Regions from separate parts of the Solibacillus sp. CAU 1738 genome, predicted to be linked through region 3. Evidence: riboswitches for the same ligand, from Rfam matches in the RefSeq annotation. Region 3 holds a riboswitch; each other region holds the start of a gene.

Region 1 (4,253 bases), 260 kb from region 3:
CTTCCTGTATTTGACTCACCATATTTCCCCGCTTCTTTCAGTATATATTGAGGAATATTACCGTCTCTTTCACTATCTTTAATATTTGTTAAGTAATTAATATTTGGTTGATCAGATCCATCATTATAATTACCACTTCCAAGTGCTCTAGCAACTACATGCCCTACCTCTTCCCCTTCAGAAAAAGGCACTTGAATTGGCTCAATTGCATACCCTTGTCCAAGGGTAAACTTCTCAACAGAAACTGTCACATAACCAGCTCGTTCAGAATCATTAAATTTCGTCCCTGGTTTTTTAGCTTTTTCAAATGTAACTTTAGCCTGATTTAGTGCGAATACTTTCGCATTAATTTCTTCTTGTATTGCTTTATCATCTTCAATCAGATTTTGCGCAGATTCGATGACATTTACATAAGCATCTAGTGCAGTTTGTGTTACCCATTTTTCTGTTAGGTATACATCTTTCCCGTCTACGCTAACTTTTACTGAGTTTTTATTTTCTTCAGCATCAACAATCTTTGTTTTTAATTTTGTTTTATCAATTTTGCCGTCTTCTCCGCCGTTTCCATTTAGCTCAGCAATTAGTTGATCAAGGGCGTCATCAACATTTGGTTGGATACTTTCCATATTCGTTAGCTGTTCATAAGCAGCTTCATAAGCAGATAATACATTTGCATCTGCTAAAATTTCTTCTTTATTTGCAGCACTATTAATTTTAGCAATTTCTGCTGTTAGTGCGTCTTTGTTAGCTGCTTCAATATAAGGTTGTGATCCCCATTCCTTGCCAAAGCCAAGATCACGACCTAAACCAGCTACAGTAAATTGCAAGCGAATTACATTACCATCATTAATTCGATAACTCGCCAAAGCATCATTAGGCAATACATTATTTACTGTATACATCCAACCAGACGATGAGTTATAGTCACGCTGTCCTAGCCATCCTACTTTATTTCTTCCCGTAATCGACTGATTATTTCCTTTCATTACATCCAGTATATATTGAGGAATATTACCGTCACTTTCACTATCTTTAATATTCGCTAAGTAACCAATATTTTCTTGATCATATCCATCATTATAATTACCACTTCCAAGCACTCTAGCAACTACATGACCTACCATTTCCTTTTCATAGAAAGGCACTTGAATTGGCTCAATTGTGTATCCTTGTCCAAGGGTAAACTTCTCAACAGAAACCGTCACATGACCTGCTGGTTCAGAATATTTTATCGACGCACTATCATCAGTAGTAACAGGAGATAATTCGATTTCGGTTTCCTTGGTTATATCTTTCTCTAAATTATTATCTCCTTCATCAGATAAAGCCCCTTCTTCATTTCCCTCCAACCCTTCATTTATTTGCTCTGACTCATTTTCTATTAATCCATCTGTCTCTGCCATAACAGCAGCTGGCGATAGAAGCGATAGCGTCAAAACAAGCACGGCTGCAATATGAAGCCACTTTTTCCAAAATTCCACTTGCAAAACCTCCAATTTTTTTATGAATACTTTGCATCGTTCACTCCACGACAAAAAAACGCCATTTCTCACTATAAGAGAAATGGCGGTAAACAGTTTGAAAAGCATATAAAAAATACATACCTATCCGTCTATTTGCCATACATTCTCCTAATTTCCGAAGAGAGTTTATACGATCAAATAAAGGTAGGTCTCCTGGCTCATGTATCCTGTACCAACCTTCCCATCTACTGGAGGCATTTTTCCTCGTCGGACAGTGGCATATGTTGCACATTCTTCTACACTTACAGTTGCGGAAACAGCTTCGGCTTTGCACCGAATTCCCTATTAAGCTCTTAAAAGAGCACCTTTATTCTGCAATTGCTATTCACTTGTAGTTAAGTTTAGCATACTTTTTTTATTTTCCAAATAATTCGATAAAAAAAGAGTTACACTTCTAGAAAAATATAGTAGAAGTATATCTCCAAGAAGTTAAAAGTGCTCCCATTTACAGTTGCGGGACAGCGCCGTATTTTCACCGTTCTTCCCATTTAAACAAATCCAAAACTGAATTTGTAACTTAATCTTATTATTCCTTTTTTTATCATGCCATATCATTAATTATTTAAAAAAAGCAAATTTAAAAAGCTTGACCTCTTAAATAGAAGCCAAACATATAGTTTATTTCATGGAATATTGTACTTCATGACGCAGAGCTTTTGCAGCAGCTACCATATGAGATAGTGCCGCTATAGTTTCCGGTTCCCTCTTAATTAAAATTGAAATTACTCAACTAAAATGTAAATAGAAGGAATCTTTTATATTACTATTTAAAAGAAAAAGACTATAAGCAAACCCAATTTTTTGAGTTTGTTTATAGTCTGAGATGCCTATACCTTAAGCTTCGATTCGGCTGAGATTTTCCACTCCATTTTGTAGCAAATACATTTTATGGTATAACCCTTTTTGGGCGAGTAGCTCCTGGTGTGTTCCGCGCTCCTTGATTTCCCCTTGATGTAGCACTAAAATTTGCTCTGCATCTTGGATTGTCGATAGGCGGTGCGCAATCGCAATAGTTGTGCGACCTTTGCGCATTTTTTCAAGAGAATGTTGAATTGCAACTTCTGTTTCTGTATCAATAGCTGCCGTTGCTTCATCTAGTACAAGCACTTTCGGATTCGTCGCAATCGTACGTGCAAAGGCGATTAATTGACGCTGCCCGCTCGAAAACGTCGAACCACGCTCCGTCACTTTTTGCTCGTATTTTTCTGGCAACGTATCAATAAATTGATCAGCTTGCACAAATTCAGCCGCCGCCTGTACATCTGCTGTCGTCAGTGTATGATTGTGCAAGCGAATATTGCTGGCAATTGTACCGTAAAACAAGAACGGATCTTGTAGCACAAGCCCCATTTTTTCACGAATTTCTTGTTGGCTAAATGACTTTATGGACTGGCCATCAATCATAATATCCCCTTTTTCGAATTCATAAAAACGCATAAGCAAATTGATAATGGAGCTTTTTCCACTACCTGTATGACCGACAAGCGCGACCGTTTCGCCCGGATTAACGGTAAATGAAATGTTTTTTAGTACATCTTTTTGATTGTCATAGCTAAATGTGACATCTTTAAATTCAATAAGACCGTTCGAAATTTTTGCCGCACTATTTAATTGAGCGGGCTCTACTTCTTCCTCGTCTAATAACTTAAACACCCGAGACGCAGCTACAAGTGCTTGCTGGAATATAGCAAGACGCTCCATTACTTGATTAATCGGATCAAAGAAGCGATTAATATAAGTAATAAACGCATATACAACTCCTACTTCGACAGCCGTTTGAAGCGATGTTTGACCAAAATAATATAAAACTAGCATAATGGCAGCAAAATAAACTAAATCAACTACAGGTCGAAGTAGTAAGCTATTCAGCTTTGTATTATTCATCATCGCTACATAATGTTTATTGTTTATTCCATCAAACTCATCATTAAAACGCTTTTCCTGATGGAATGCTTGCACTATACTCATACCCGATAAAGATTCGGCAAGCTTTGCATTGAGCTCGCTTAATTTTTCACGCATTTCCATATACACAACCGAGCTATGTTTACGGTACAAGTAAATGATGTAAATAATGATTGGTAGTAGTACGAGCGCAAATGCCGCAAGCATAGGATTTAATAAAAACATCGCGATATACACACCGATTATTAAAAATCCGGCTTGCACAAAAGTAATTAATACGCCAACATACATATCTTTTATCGCTTCCGTATCGTTTGTCGCGCGTGATACGATAGACCCTGCTGGAACTTGATCGAAATAACGCATACCGAGCTGATGAATTTTAGAAAATACATCAATTCGCAGCTGTTGAATAATTTTTAGTGCAATCTCTTGGAATTTCAAATGTTGGAAATAGCTAATTACAACATTTAATAGCTGGATGGTCATATACGATACAGCTAAAAAGACAATAGGACCTTTTTCAAAATTGCCAACTGCTACATGATCATCTAAAAATACTTTAATAATATAAGGACCAAGAACCGCTCCTAAAACTGTTAAACCAAGTAACAACAATGCGAGTACAACAGCTTTTTTATGTGGCAATAAATAGCGTAGCAATCGTCTTATAATGGCACTTTGCTCTTTGCGTGAAAAGGTTGGTTGTTTATCCATACTACATGCCCCCCTGTTCCACTAATTGTTCTAATTGCTGTAATTCATACATATCAAAATAACGACCTCGCAAGATCATTAATTCCTCATGTGTTCCTTTTTCTACAA
Region 2 (4,253 bases), on a different contig from region 3:
AGTTTCCCGTTAATAATGACCCAAGTATTAATCGTTCCGGCATGAAAAACATCGTCTCTTTCATATGTTCTTGTTGCGTCAACTGCATTTCCAATGCCAGCTGTTACCGCAACAATTACTCGGCCGTCCAGAAAGGATTCAATTACAACATTTTCTGGTGGAACCGCCGTTAACATCACTACTGTATTCGTAGGGGATAGCTTTTCATTGCTTAAAAATTGCTGCGTCTCTTGTTTTACATCATTACAAAAATAATCGACATCAATGCAGCGATTTACGAATGTCCCATACCAGCCCATCCCTGCATTATGAACTGCAGAAGAGATTACTTTTAATGGGGCATCTGCTTGTAGCTTAACAAAATGAGGAGCTATAACAAAATGCTCTTTTGTCACTTCTCCAAAAAATGACTCCTCTACCGCTTCTGGTAGCATTGTAATTTGCGGCTTCGGTATTTCTGGATGAGCATATGTTGCAACACGCGCGGCATATACTTCCTCAATTTGCGATTCAAGTAATACTTCATGTGGTACACCTATCGCTTTAACACTGCCTGATTCCATTAATAAAAGTTCATCACAATAAAGTGAGGCTAAGTTAATATCATGGAACACTGATACGACCGTCAAATCGGATTCTTTAGCTTCTTTGCGGATCATATCTAAAATTTGCTTTTGATGTGCTATATCAAGATGATTTGTTGGTTCATCTAACAGTAATACATTCGAACATTGCGCCAATGCTTGAGCAATAAATACTCGCTGTTGCTCTCCACCTGATAAATTTTCTAAAAAGGTGTTTTCATATTTTGTAACACCTGTTTGCGCCATCGCTTTTTGAACGGCTTCTTCGTCTTTACTTGACCATGTTGAGAAAAAACCCGTTTGATGTGGATAACGCCCTAGCGATACTGCATCTCGAACAGAATTAGAAAAGGCATTCGCGTGAAGCTGTGGTAGCACTGCCATTTTTTTCGCCAATTCTTTTGTAGAATACTGATGGACATCTTTATCTTCAATAAACACTTGACCCGCTGTTGATGGAATGACCCCACTAATCACTTTTAATAAAGTCGATTTACCACTTCCATTTGGACCGAGAATTCCGAGAATTTTTCCTTTCCCAACAGTAAATGAAACATCTTTTACGATAGGGGTTGCACCGTAGCCACCTGATATATGTTCTACCCGTAACATATGATTATGCCCCCTTCTTGCGCTGTTTATAAAAAATGTAGGCGAATACCGGCGCACCGATAAATGCAGTAATAACACCAATCGGCAACTCTGTTGGTGCAATAATAGTCCGTGATACTAAATCACAAATGACTAATAAACTAGCACCATTAAGAAATGAAAGGATGAGTAAATGTCGATGATCCGCCCCAATAACGAGACGCATCATATGTGGTACTACTAAACCGACAAATCCTATTGTCCCAGATACTGCGACAGCAGCACCAGTTAACATCGAGCCACCTACTAAAATAGCGTATTTACTCTTCTTTACATCGACACCTAAATACTTTGCTCGATCTTCACCGTATATCATCGCATTTAATTCACGACGGTTTAGCCAGATGAGTAATGTACCTATTATGACAAACGGGATAATCATTTGTACATATGGCCAGCCCCTCATGGACACACTGCCTAAAAGCCAACCCATTATGACGCGAAGCTGCTCACCCGTTAGAGCTATCATTAGTGAAATACAAGAACCTAAAAATGAGCTAAAAATAACACCCGTTAAAATGAGCGTTTCCATTTTCATAGAACGGTCTACAAGTTTTGCAAAGCCCATTACGAAAATCATCGTAATGGCAGCTCCAATAATACTAAATACTGGCAACGTGAAAGTACCTAAAAACGGAATAGACATACTAAAGTATAGCGTAGCAACAGCCCCTACCGAAGCACCTGATGAAATTCCTAACGTATACGGATCAGCAAGTGGATTTTTCAGTAATCCTTGGAATGCAGCACCGGCTATTGCTAGGGATGCTCCAACTAATGCCGCTAAAATAACACGTGGCAACCTTATGTTCCATAAAATACTGTATGCTGTAGGATTTGTTTCTTTATCCCATAATGTTGAGATTGGTATATCGGCTGATCCAATTGCAATTCCAAGCCACATACTCACTAACAGCAACGTAATGGATAGTATGTAAGCGAGTACACTTTTTTTACTCACTGTAAATTCCTCCGATAATAAAAATTAAAAAAGTCCCCCGACGAATGCGAGAGACTAACAAAAGAATAGACTAGACTACATACAAATGCAGAAATAGTACCACCCTCCTATCCTCGTAGGTTGTCGTAGGTGTAATGTAGAGGCAGGTCTCCTGGCTTATGCATCAAGCATGTTTAACATCCTTCCCGATTGCTCAGTGGTTGTTGTTAAACATTCGCATTTACAGTGGCGGGACCGCACCGGATTTAAACCGGTTTCCCTTTTAACTTTACAATAAGTAAAGAACCTCATACAAAATACAAATGAACTTTTCCATTACTCTTATTATAGCGAAAAAAAGTTAGTTGTGTATGTTTTGTTATCTGAATATTCAAATGTGGTAATTATAATCTTCGGGTAATACACGATGTAGAAATTGTTTCGTACGCTCTTCTTTCGGGTTCACAAATAGTTGATGAGCAGATCCTTCTTCAACAATTCGCCCACCGTCCATAAAAATAACATGGCTCGCTACATCACGCGCAAAAGACATTTCATGTGTGACAACGACCATTGTCGTACCGGATTTGGCAATGGATTTCATTACTTCTAGTACTTCTCCGACTAGCTCCGGGTCGAGTGCTGAAGTTGGTTCATCGAATAAAATAACGTCTGGATTTAACACAATCGCTCGCGCTATGCCAACTCGTTGCTGTTGTCCTCCAGATAATTGGCTTGGATAAGCATCATATTTATGTGACAGCCCTACTTGATTCAATGCTTCTTTTGCGATCCGGTGTGCCTCCTCTTTTTTCATTCCACGCCCAATGACAAGCCCTTCTGCTACATTTTCTAACGCTGTCTTATTATGAAATAAATTGTAGTTTTGAAAGACAAACGCGGTTTTTTTACGAACCTCAAGAATTTCTTTCTTTGATGCATTTTTTAAATCGACTGCAATTGTGCCAAAATTAGCTGTCCCTGCGTCTGCTCGCTCTAAAAAATTGATACAACGGAGAAGCGTCGTTTTCCCTGATCCACTTGGCCCTAAAATAACGACTACATCCCCTTTATCAATAGTTAAGTCTACACCTTGTAAAATCTCATGTTGCCCAAATGATTTACGGACATTTTTAATTTCTAACATAGCGCGCTCCTCCTTATGCTACGACAGATTTATAGCGACTTAATCGACGCTCCGATAGCTTAAATAAATATTCAACCGTCATACATAAAATTAAATAAACGAAGAAAATATCCATATACGCCTCTAAATAGTTGTAGCCAACATTTGCCGCAACTTTCGCTCTCAACGTAATTTCCTGTAATGAAATAGCGTAACCGAGTGAGGTTGCTTTAATTAAATTAATTGTCGCTGTACATACGTTTGGTAAGGCAGCGACTAATGCTTGAGGAATTATAATACGTCGATACGCTTGTGCTGTCGTTAGCCCTACTGCCTGTGCTGCTTCTAGCTGCCCTTTTGGAACTGTTTGCAAAGCTGAGCGAAATACTTCAGAAAGCACCGCAGCTGTATTAAATGAAAATATAATATAGGCATACCAAAGTGGATTCACATCGTATATGGCGTAGTCAATATTGTAATTTTTTAAAATACCATCCAGTATTAACGGAATACTGCTATATAAAACGAAAATTTGAATAATTACAGGTGTACCACGGACGAATGATACATATGTTTTCGTAATATTTTTCAGGACAGGGATTTCATTGATACGCGTTAACGCGAGAAAAAAACCTAATGGTACAGCAATGAGCAGCGACACACAAGTAACAAGAAGCGCAACCGGAACACCGCTTAATGCGACGAAAAACGTATCAATTAAAAACTTTACATTTATTAATTCCATTATTGTCACTCCTCCTTACGTTGTTTTTAACGGTTGCTTCCCTTTGCTAAATGCCTTTTCTAATAAACTAAAGCTCTTTTCAATCGCAATAGATATGACCCAATAAATAACTGCCAACGCAATATAAATTTCTAGTGCATGTGTATTATAGTTGTTCGCAATGATTAAATTTGCCTTGCCTACTATGTCAATGAAACCAATCGTATA
Region 3 (4,253 bases):
TTAAATCAAACAATTCATTTCCACGGTTATAAAAATGATTTTGATGTCATCTCTCAGCAAGAACTTGATGCTTGGTATGGCCATAAAGTACGAAAGATTCATTAAAGGAGAAGGCATATGATTGAAGCAATATTACACTATGAATTTTTACAAAACGCCTTTTTCTCAGGGCTTATTATTGGGGTAATCGCCCCTTTACTTGGTGTCTTTATCGTTGTTCGAAGATTGTCGCTAATTGCAGATGCATTGTCACATGTAACGCTTGCGGGGATTGCAGGCAGTCTTTACTTAAGCCAGTCTGTTACAGCATTAGCATTTCTAAATCCGATTTATTTAGGGATTATCGCATCGGTAAGTGGTTCGATTTTGATTGAACGTTTACGTAGACTTTATAAGCATTATGAAGAACTAGCTATTCCGATTATTATGTCGGGGGGCATAGGTATTAGTGCTATTTTTATTTCTTTAGCAAGTGGTTTTAATACTGATTTAATGAGCTATTTATTCGGGTCTGTATCCGCGGTTTCGAGGCAAGATTTAATGGTTGTAGTTGCAATCGCAATTGTTGTTATTATATTTTTGACATTATTTTTTAAAGAGCTATTTGTACTATCATTTGATGAGGAATACGCAAAAGCAAGTGGACTCCCAGCAAAATGGATACACTTGTTATTCATGATTGTCGTAGCACTTGTTATAGCAGCAAGTATGCGTATCGTTGGGATTTTACTTGTGTCAAGCTTAATGACATTACCTGTTGCAGCAGCAATGCGCTTGGCAAAAGGTTTTAAAGAAGCAATTATTTTAGCTATTGTTTTTGGTGAATTATCAGTATTAGTTGGTCTTGTTAGTGCGTATTATTTAAATTTAGCGCCTGGCGGGACAATTGTTGTGACATCAATCCTAATTTTACTAATTGTCATATTCTTGAAAAAACTTTATATGCAATTTACGGCGACATCAAAAGGAGTGTAGTAACTGTGAATGTAACACGCGCATGGGAAATTTTAAAAGAAAACGGTTATAAAAAAACAGACAAACGCGAACTGATTTTACACATGTTTTCGCAAACCGATAAATATTTAACAGCACGTGATTTATTATCAGTACTGAAACAAGATTTTCCTGGAATGAGCTTTGATACGATTTATCGTAACTTAGCAACATTTGTAGACCTGGGTATTCTAGATGAAACAGAGCTACATGGTGAGCGTAATTTTCGTATGCATTGTGAATCGGATCATCACCATCATCATTTTATTTGTCGTGATTGTGGAAATGTTAAAGAATTAGCAATGTGTCCGATGGAAATGCTTGGTGAAAAACTACCAAACTACGAAATCGAAGCACATAAATTCGAAATTTATGGAAAGTGCCCGGATTGTAAAGAATTATAAAATTATTTGGCAATATGCTTTATCCAGATTTATCTTAAGAGTAGGCAACATTTTGATGAGGTAAATGTAGAGTTATAGTTGTTTTTTGTTTAAAAATTCATAAAATATGGCAATATTATAAATTGACTCTATAAAATTTGTATTAAATATGATACATTTTTAATCAGGTGAATAAGTTTGCAAGGAAAAAGATGCTTTTTGCATAAAAGGGAATTCGGTGAAATGCCGAAGCTATGTCCGTAACTGTATGCGCTATTAATTTAAGATTATGCCACTGTTCAAAAGAATGGGAAGGTACTTAAATGAACGAAAGCGTGAGCCAGGAGACCTATCTTTTTCTCATCGTCACAAAAACTCTTCGGAATTAAAGAGAATGTACGGCAATGAAATGAATTACTTATATTTTAATATGTAATTAACTACATGCCATCGTTCTTTGCGGTGGTTTTTTTATTGTCTGAAGGGGTTTGAAAATCCTGGAAAAGGAGGGGAAATAGTGAAAAAAGATATGCGCTTTTCATGTTATCCATTTATGCGTGAGAAAAGCTGCTTAGTAGATTATGAAATTCGGACAGATTCATTAACGACACGCATAGGCTCAGTTTTTCCTAAACTTGAAGGAGAAGAAGTACAAGTAATTGTGGACGATTTAAAAGTTATTCATCCAATGGCATACCATATAAACGGTTCTGTTCGTGGTAAGCTAGCTGTTACAGAAGAAGATTTACAGTTTTTAAGTGACCGTTATGATTTCTATTTACAGCATGTTGGTGAGCAATTTAATCGTTTTGTACTTCCTCAAGGTGTGGAAGCAGCGGTAAGACTACATATTTGCCGAAGCGAGGCAAAAAAATCATTTCGTGCACTCCATAAAGTAAGTGAAGAACGTGAAGTACCAGAAATTTTATTTAATTATTTAGGATTATTAGCAAATGTCTTTTTCCTTATGACACTTTACGTGAACAAAGTGAGTAGCCAGCCAGAAATCGAATTTGTTAGTAAATCATACCCAATAAAAAAACGAAAAGAGGAAGTAAAATGAACAAGTTCAAAAGTAAATGGATAGCACCGCTTGCAGCAGCATTATTATTAGCTGCATGTGGCACACAAGACGCAGAGCCAGAAAAAGAAACTGGATCAGCTGGACAACAAGCAGCAGAGGAAGAACAATCAGGTCCTTATACAGTAAAAGATGACCGTGGAATTGATGTAACATTTGATGAAGTGCCAGAAACAATCGTAACATTACAACCAAGTAATACTGAGATATTATTCTCTTTAGGAGTAGGCGATAAAATTATTGGTGCAACAGATTATGATAATTATCCTAAAGAAGCACTTGATATTGAACGCGTATCAGATTCATACACAATTAACGGTGAGCGCGTAATCGAGTTACAACCAGACTTAGTTGTAGCGTATACAATGGGTGATCCAGTACAAATTGAACAGCTTGAATCAGCGGGTTTAAAAGTATTTGTTATTAATTCAGCAACATCATTTGATGATGTTTATAGCGATATTATTCAATTATCAGAAGTTATGCGTGTTGAGGATAAAGGTCAAGAAGTAGTTGAAGAAATAAAAAATCAAGTAGCTACAGTTCAAGAAAAAACGGCTACTTTAACAGAAAAGAAAAAAGTGTACTTTGAAATTGCACCATCTCCAGACATTTGGTCAGCAGGTAAAGGAACTTTCCAACAGCAGATTTTAGAAATAGCTGGAGTTGAAAATATTTTTGCTGACCAAGAAGGCTGGTTTAAAGTATCAGAAGAGAGTATTATTACTGCAGACCCTCAAGTAGTTTTAACTACGGTTAACTACAATGGTGATCCAGTGGCAGAAATTTTAGCACGTACTGGTTGGGATAAAATGCAAGCGATTGTAGGTCAACAAGTGTATCTACTAGATCCTGATGTTTTAAGCCGCCCAGGTACACGCATTGGCGACGCAGTAGAACTAGTTGCAGAAACAGTATATCCAGAATTATTTAAATAAGTTGATTGAAGGGATGTGAGCATATGCTCGCTCCCTTTTTCCTGTAAAGAGAGGGAATAAAAAATTGGGGAGAATGGTGTTTATTACAGGTGGTGTTCGAAGCGGAAAAAGTGCTTTTGCTGAATACTATGCAAAAAAACTATACTCTGTCTATAACAAAAAACAGCTATTGTATATTGCATCGGGTGTAGCGATTGATGATGAAATGCAAGCACGGATTGAACGCCACCAAAAAGATCGTCTGGAAAGTGACATCGTCTGGCAAACAATCGAAGTATCAGATGTATTGCCAAGCCAGCTTGAACAGTTTACTACTGGAACAGTTATTTTATGGGACTGTATTACGACATGGCTTTCGAATGTATTATACAAAACGGAGAATATTCTAGGTCGTAATGAGGCAATACAGCAATATATCGTGACATTTCAACAGCAACTAATGAGTTGGAAAGCAAGCAACGTATCCGTTATTATTGTATCGAATGAAGTATTAGATGAACAAAAATCGCATTATGCAGATGTAGAATTATATAAAAAATTGTTAGGCGAGCTTTCACAATGGCTAGTCGTATTTTGCGATGAAGCATATGAAATTGATCACAAGCACGTGAATCGCTGGAAATAGAGGTGTCATGATGAAAAACTTTGCCACTGGTTTATTGTTATGCTTTCAATTTTTCACTGCAATACCGGTGAAAAAACAGCTACCATTAACAGCAAAATCAGTAACTGCTATGTATGCAAATATGCCATTTCTTGGGCTTCTAATGGGTGTAACCTCTATATGTATTATCCAAATAAATGAACATTTTTTTCATTTTTCAACGCTTTTACTAGCCATCTTATTAATTATTACAA

Evidence for each region. Region 3 has a riboswitch for cobalamin ahead of AAFN87_RS02650 (hypothetical protein). Riboswitches for the same ligand answer to the same signal wherever they lie in the genome.
Region 1: it holds a riboswitch for cobalamin, as region 3 does, so the genes downstream of both, AAFN87_RS03985 (S-layer homology domain-containing protein) here and AAFN87_RS02650 (hypothetical protein) in region 3, are expected to answer to the same signal.
Region 2: it holds a riboswitch for cobalamin, as region 3 does, so the genes downstream of both, AAFN87_RS11325 (FecCD family ABC transporter permease) here and AAFN87_RS02650 (hypothetical protein) in region 3, are expected to answer to the same signal.

The regions. Positions count from the first base shown of each region.
Region 1 is NZ_JBDQQN010000001.1:785,456-789,708, reverse strand. It holds gene AAFN87_RS03985 (S-layer homology domain-containing protein) at 1-1,481, opposite strand, end outside; cobalamin riboswitch at 1,650-1,847, opposite strand; gene AAFN87_RS03980 (ABC transporter ATP-binding protein) at 2,358-4,145, opposite strand; gene AAFN87_RS03975 (ABC transporter transmembrane domain-containing protein) at 4,147-4,253, opposite strand, start outside.
Region 2 is NZ_JBDQQN010000003.1:376,866-381,118, reverse strand. It holds gene AAFN87_RS11330 (adenosylcobinamide amidohydrolase) at 1-1,196, opposite strand, end outside; gene AAFN87_RS11325 (FecCD family ABC transporter permease) at 1,201-2,196, opposite strand; cobalamin riboswitch at 2,322-2,501, opposite strand; gene AAFN87_RS11320 (amino acid ABC transporter ATP-binding protein) at 2,567-3,322, opposite strand; gene AAFN87_RS11315 (amino acid ABC transporter permease) at 3,336-4,046, opposite strand; gene AAFN87_RS11310 (amino acid ABC transporter permease) at 4,062-4,253, opposite strand, start outside.
Region 3 is NZ_JBDQQN010000001.1:529,135-533,387, forward strand. It holds gene AAFN87_RS02635 (metal ABC transporter ATP-binding protein) at 1-105, shown strand, start outside; gene AAFN87_RS02640 (metal ABC transporter permease) at 118-975, shown strand; gene AAFN87_RS02645 (Fur family transcriptional regulator) at 981-1,397, shown strand; cobalamin riboswitch at 1,555-1,747, shown strand; gene AAFN87_RS02650 (hypothetical protein) at 1,894-2,439, shown strand; gene AAFN87_RS02655 (ABC transporter substrate-binding protein) at 2,436-3,395, shown strand; gene AAFN87_RS02660 (bifunctional adenosylcobinamide kinase/adenosylcobinamide-phosphate guanylyltransferase) at 3,469-4,020, shown strand; gene cobS (adenosylcobinamide-GDP ribazoletransferase) at 4,028-4,253, shown strand, end outside.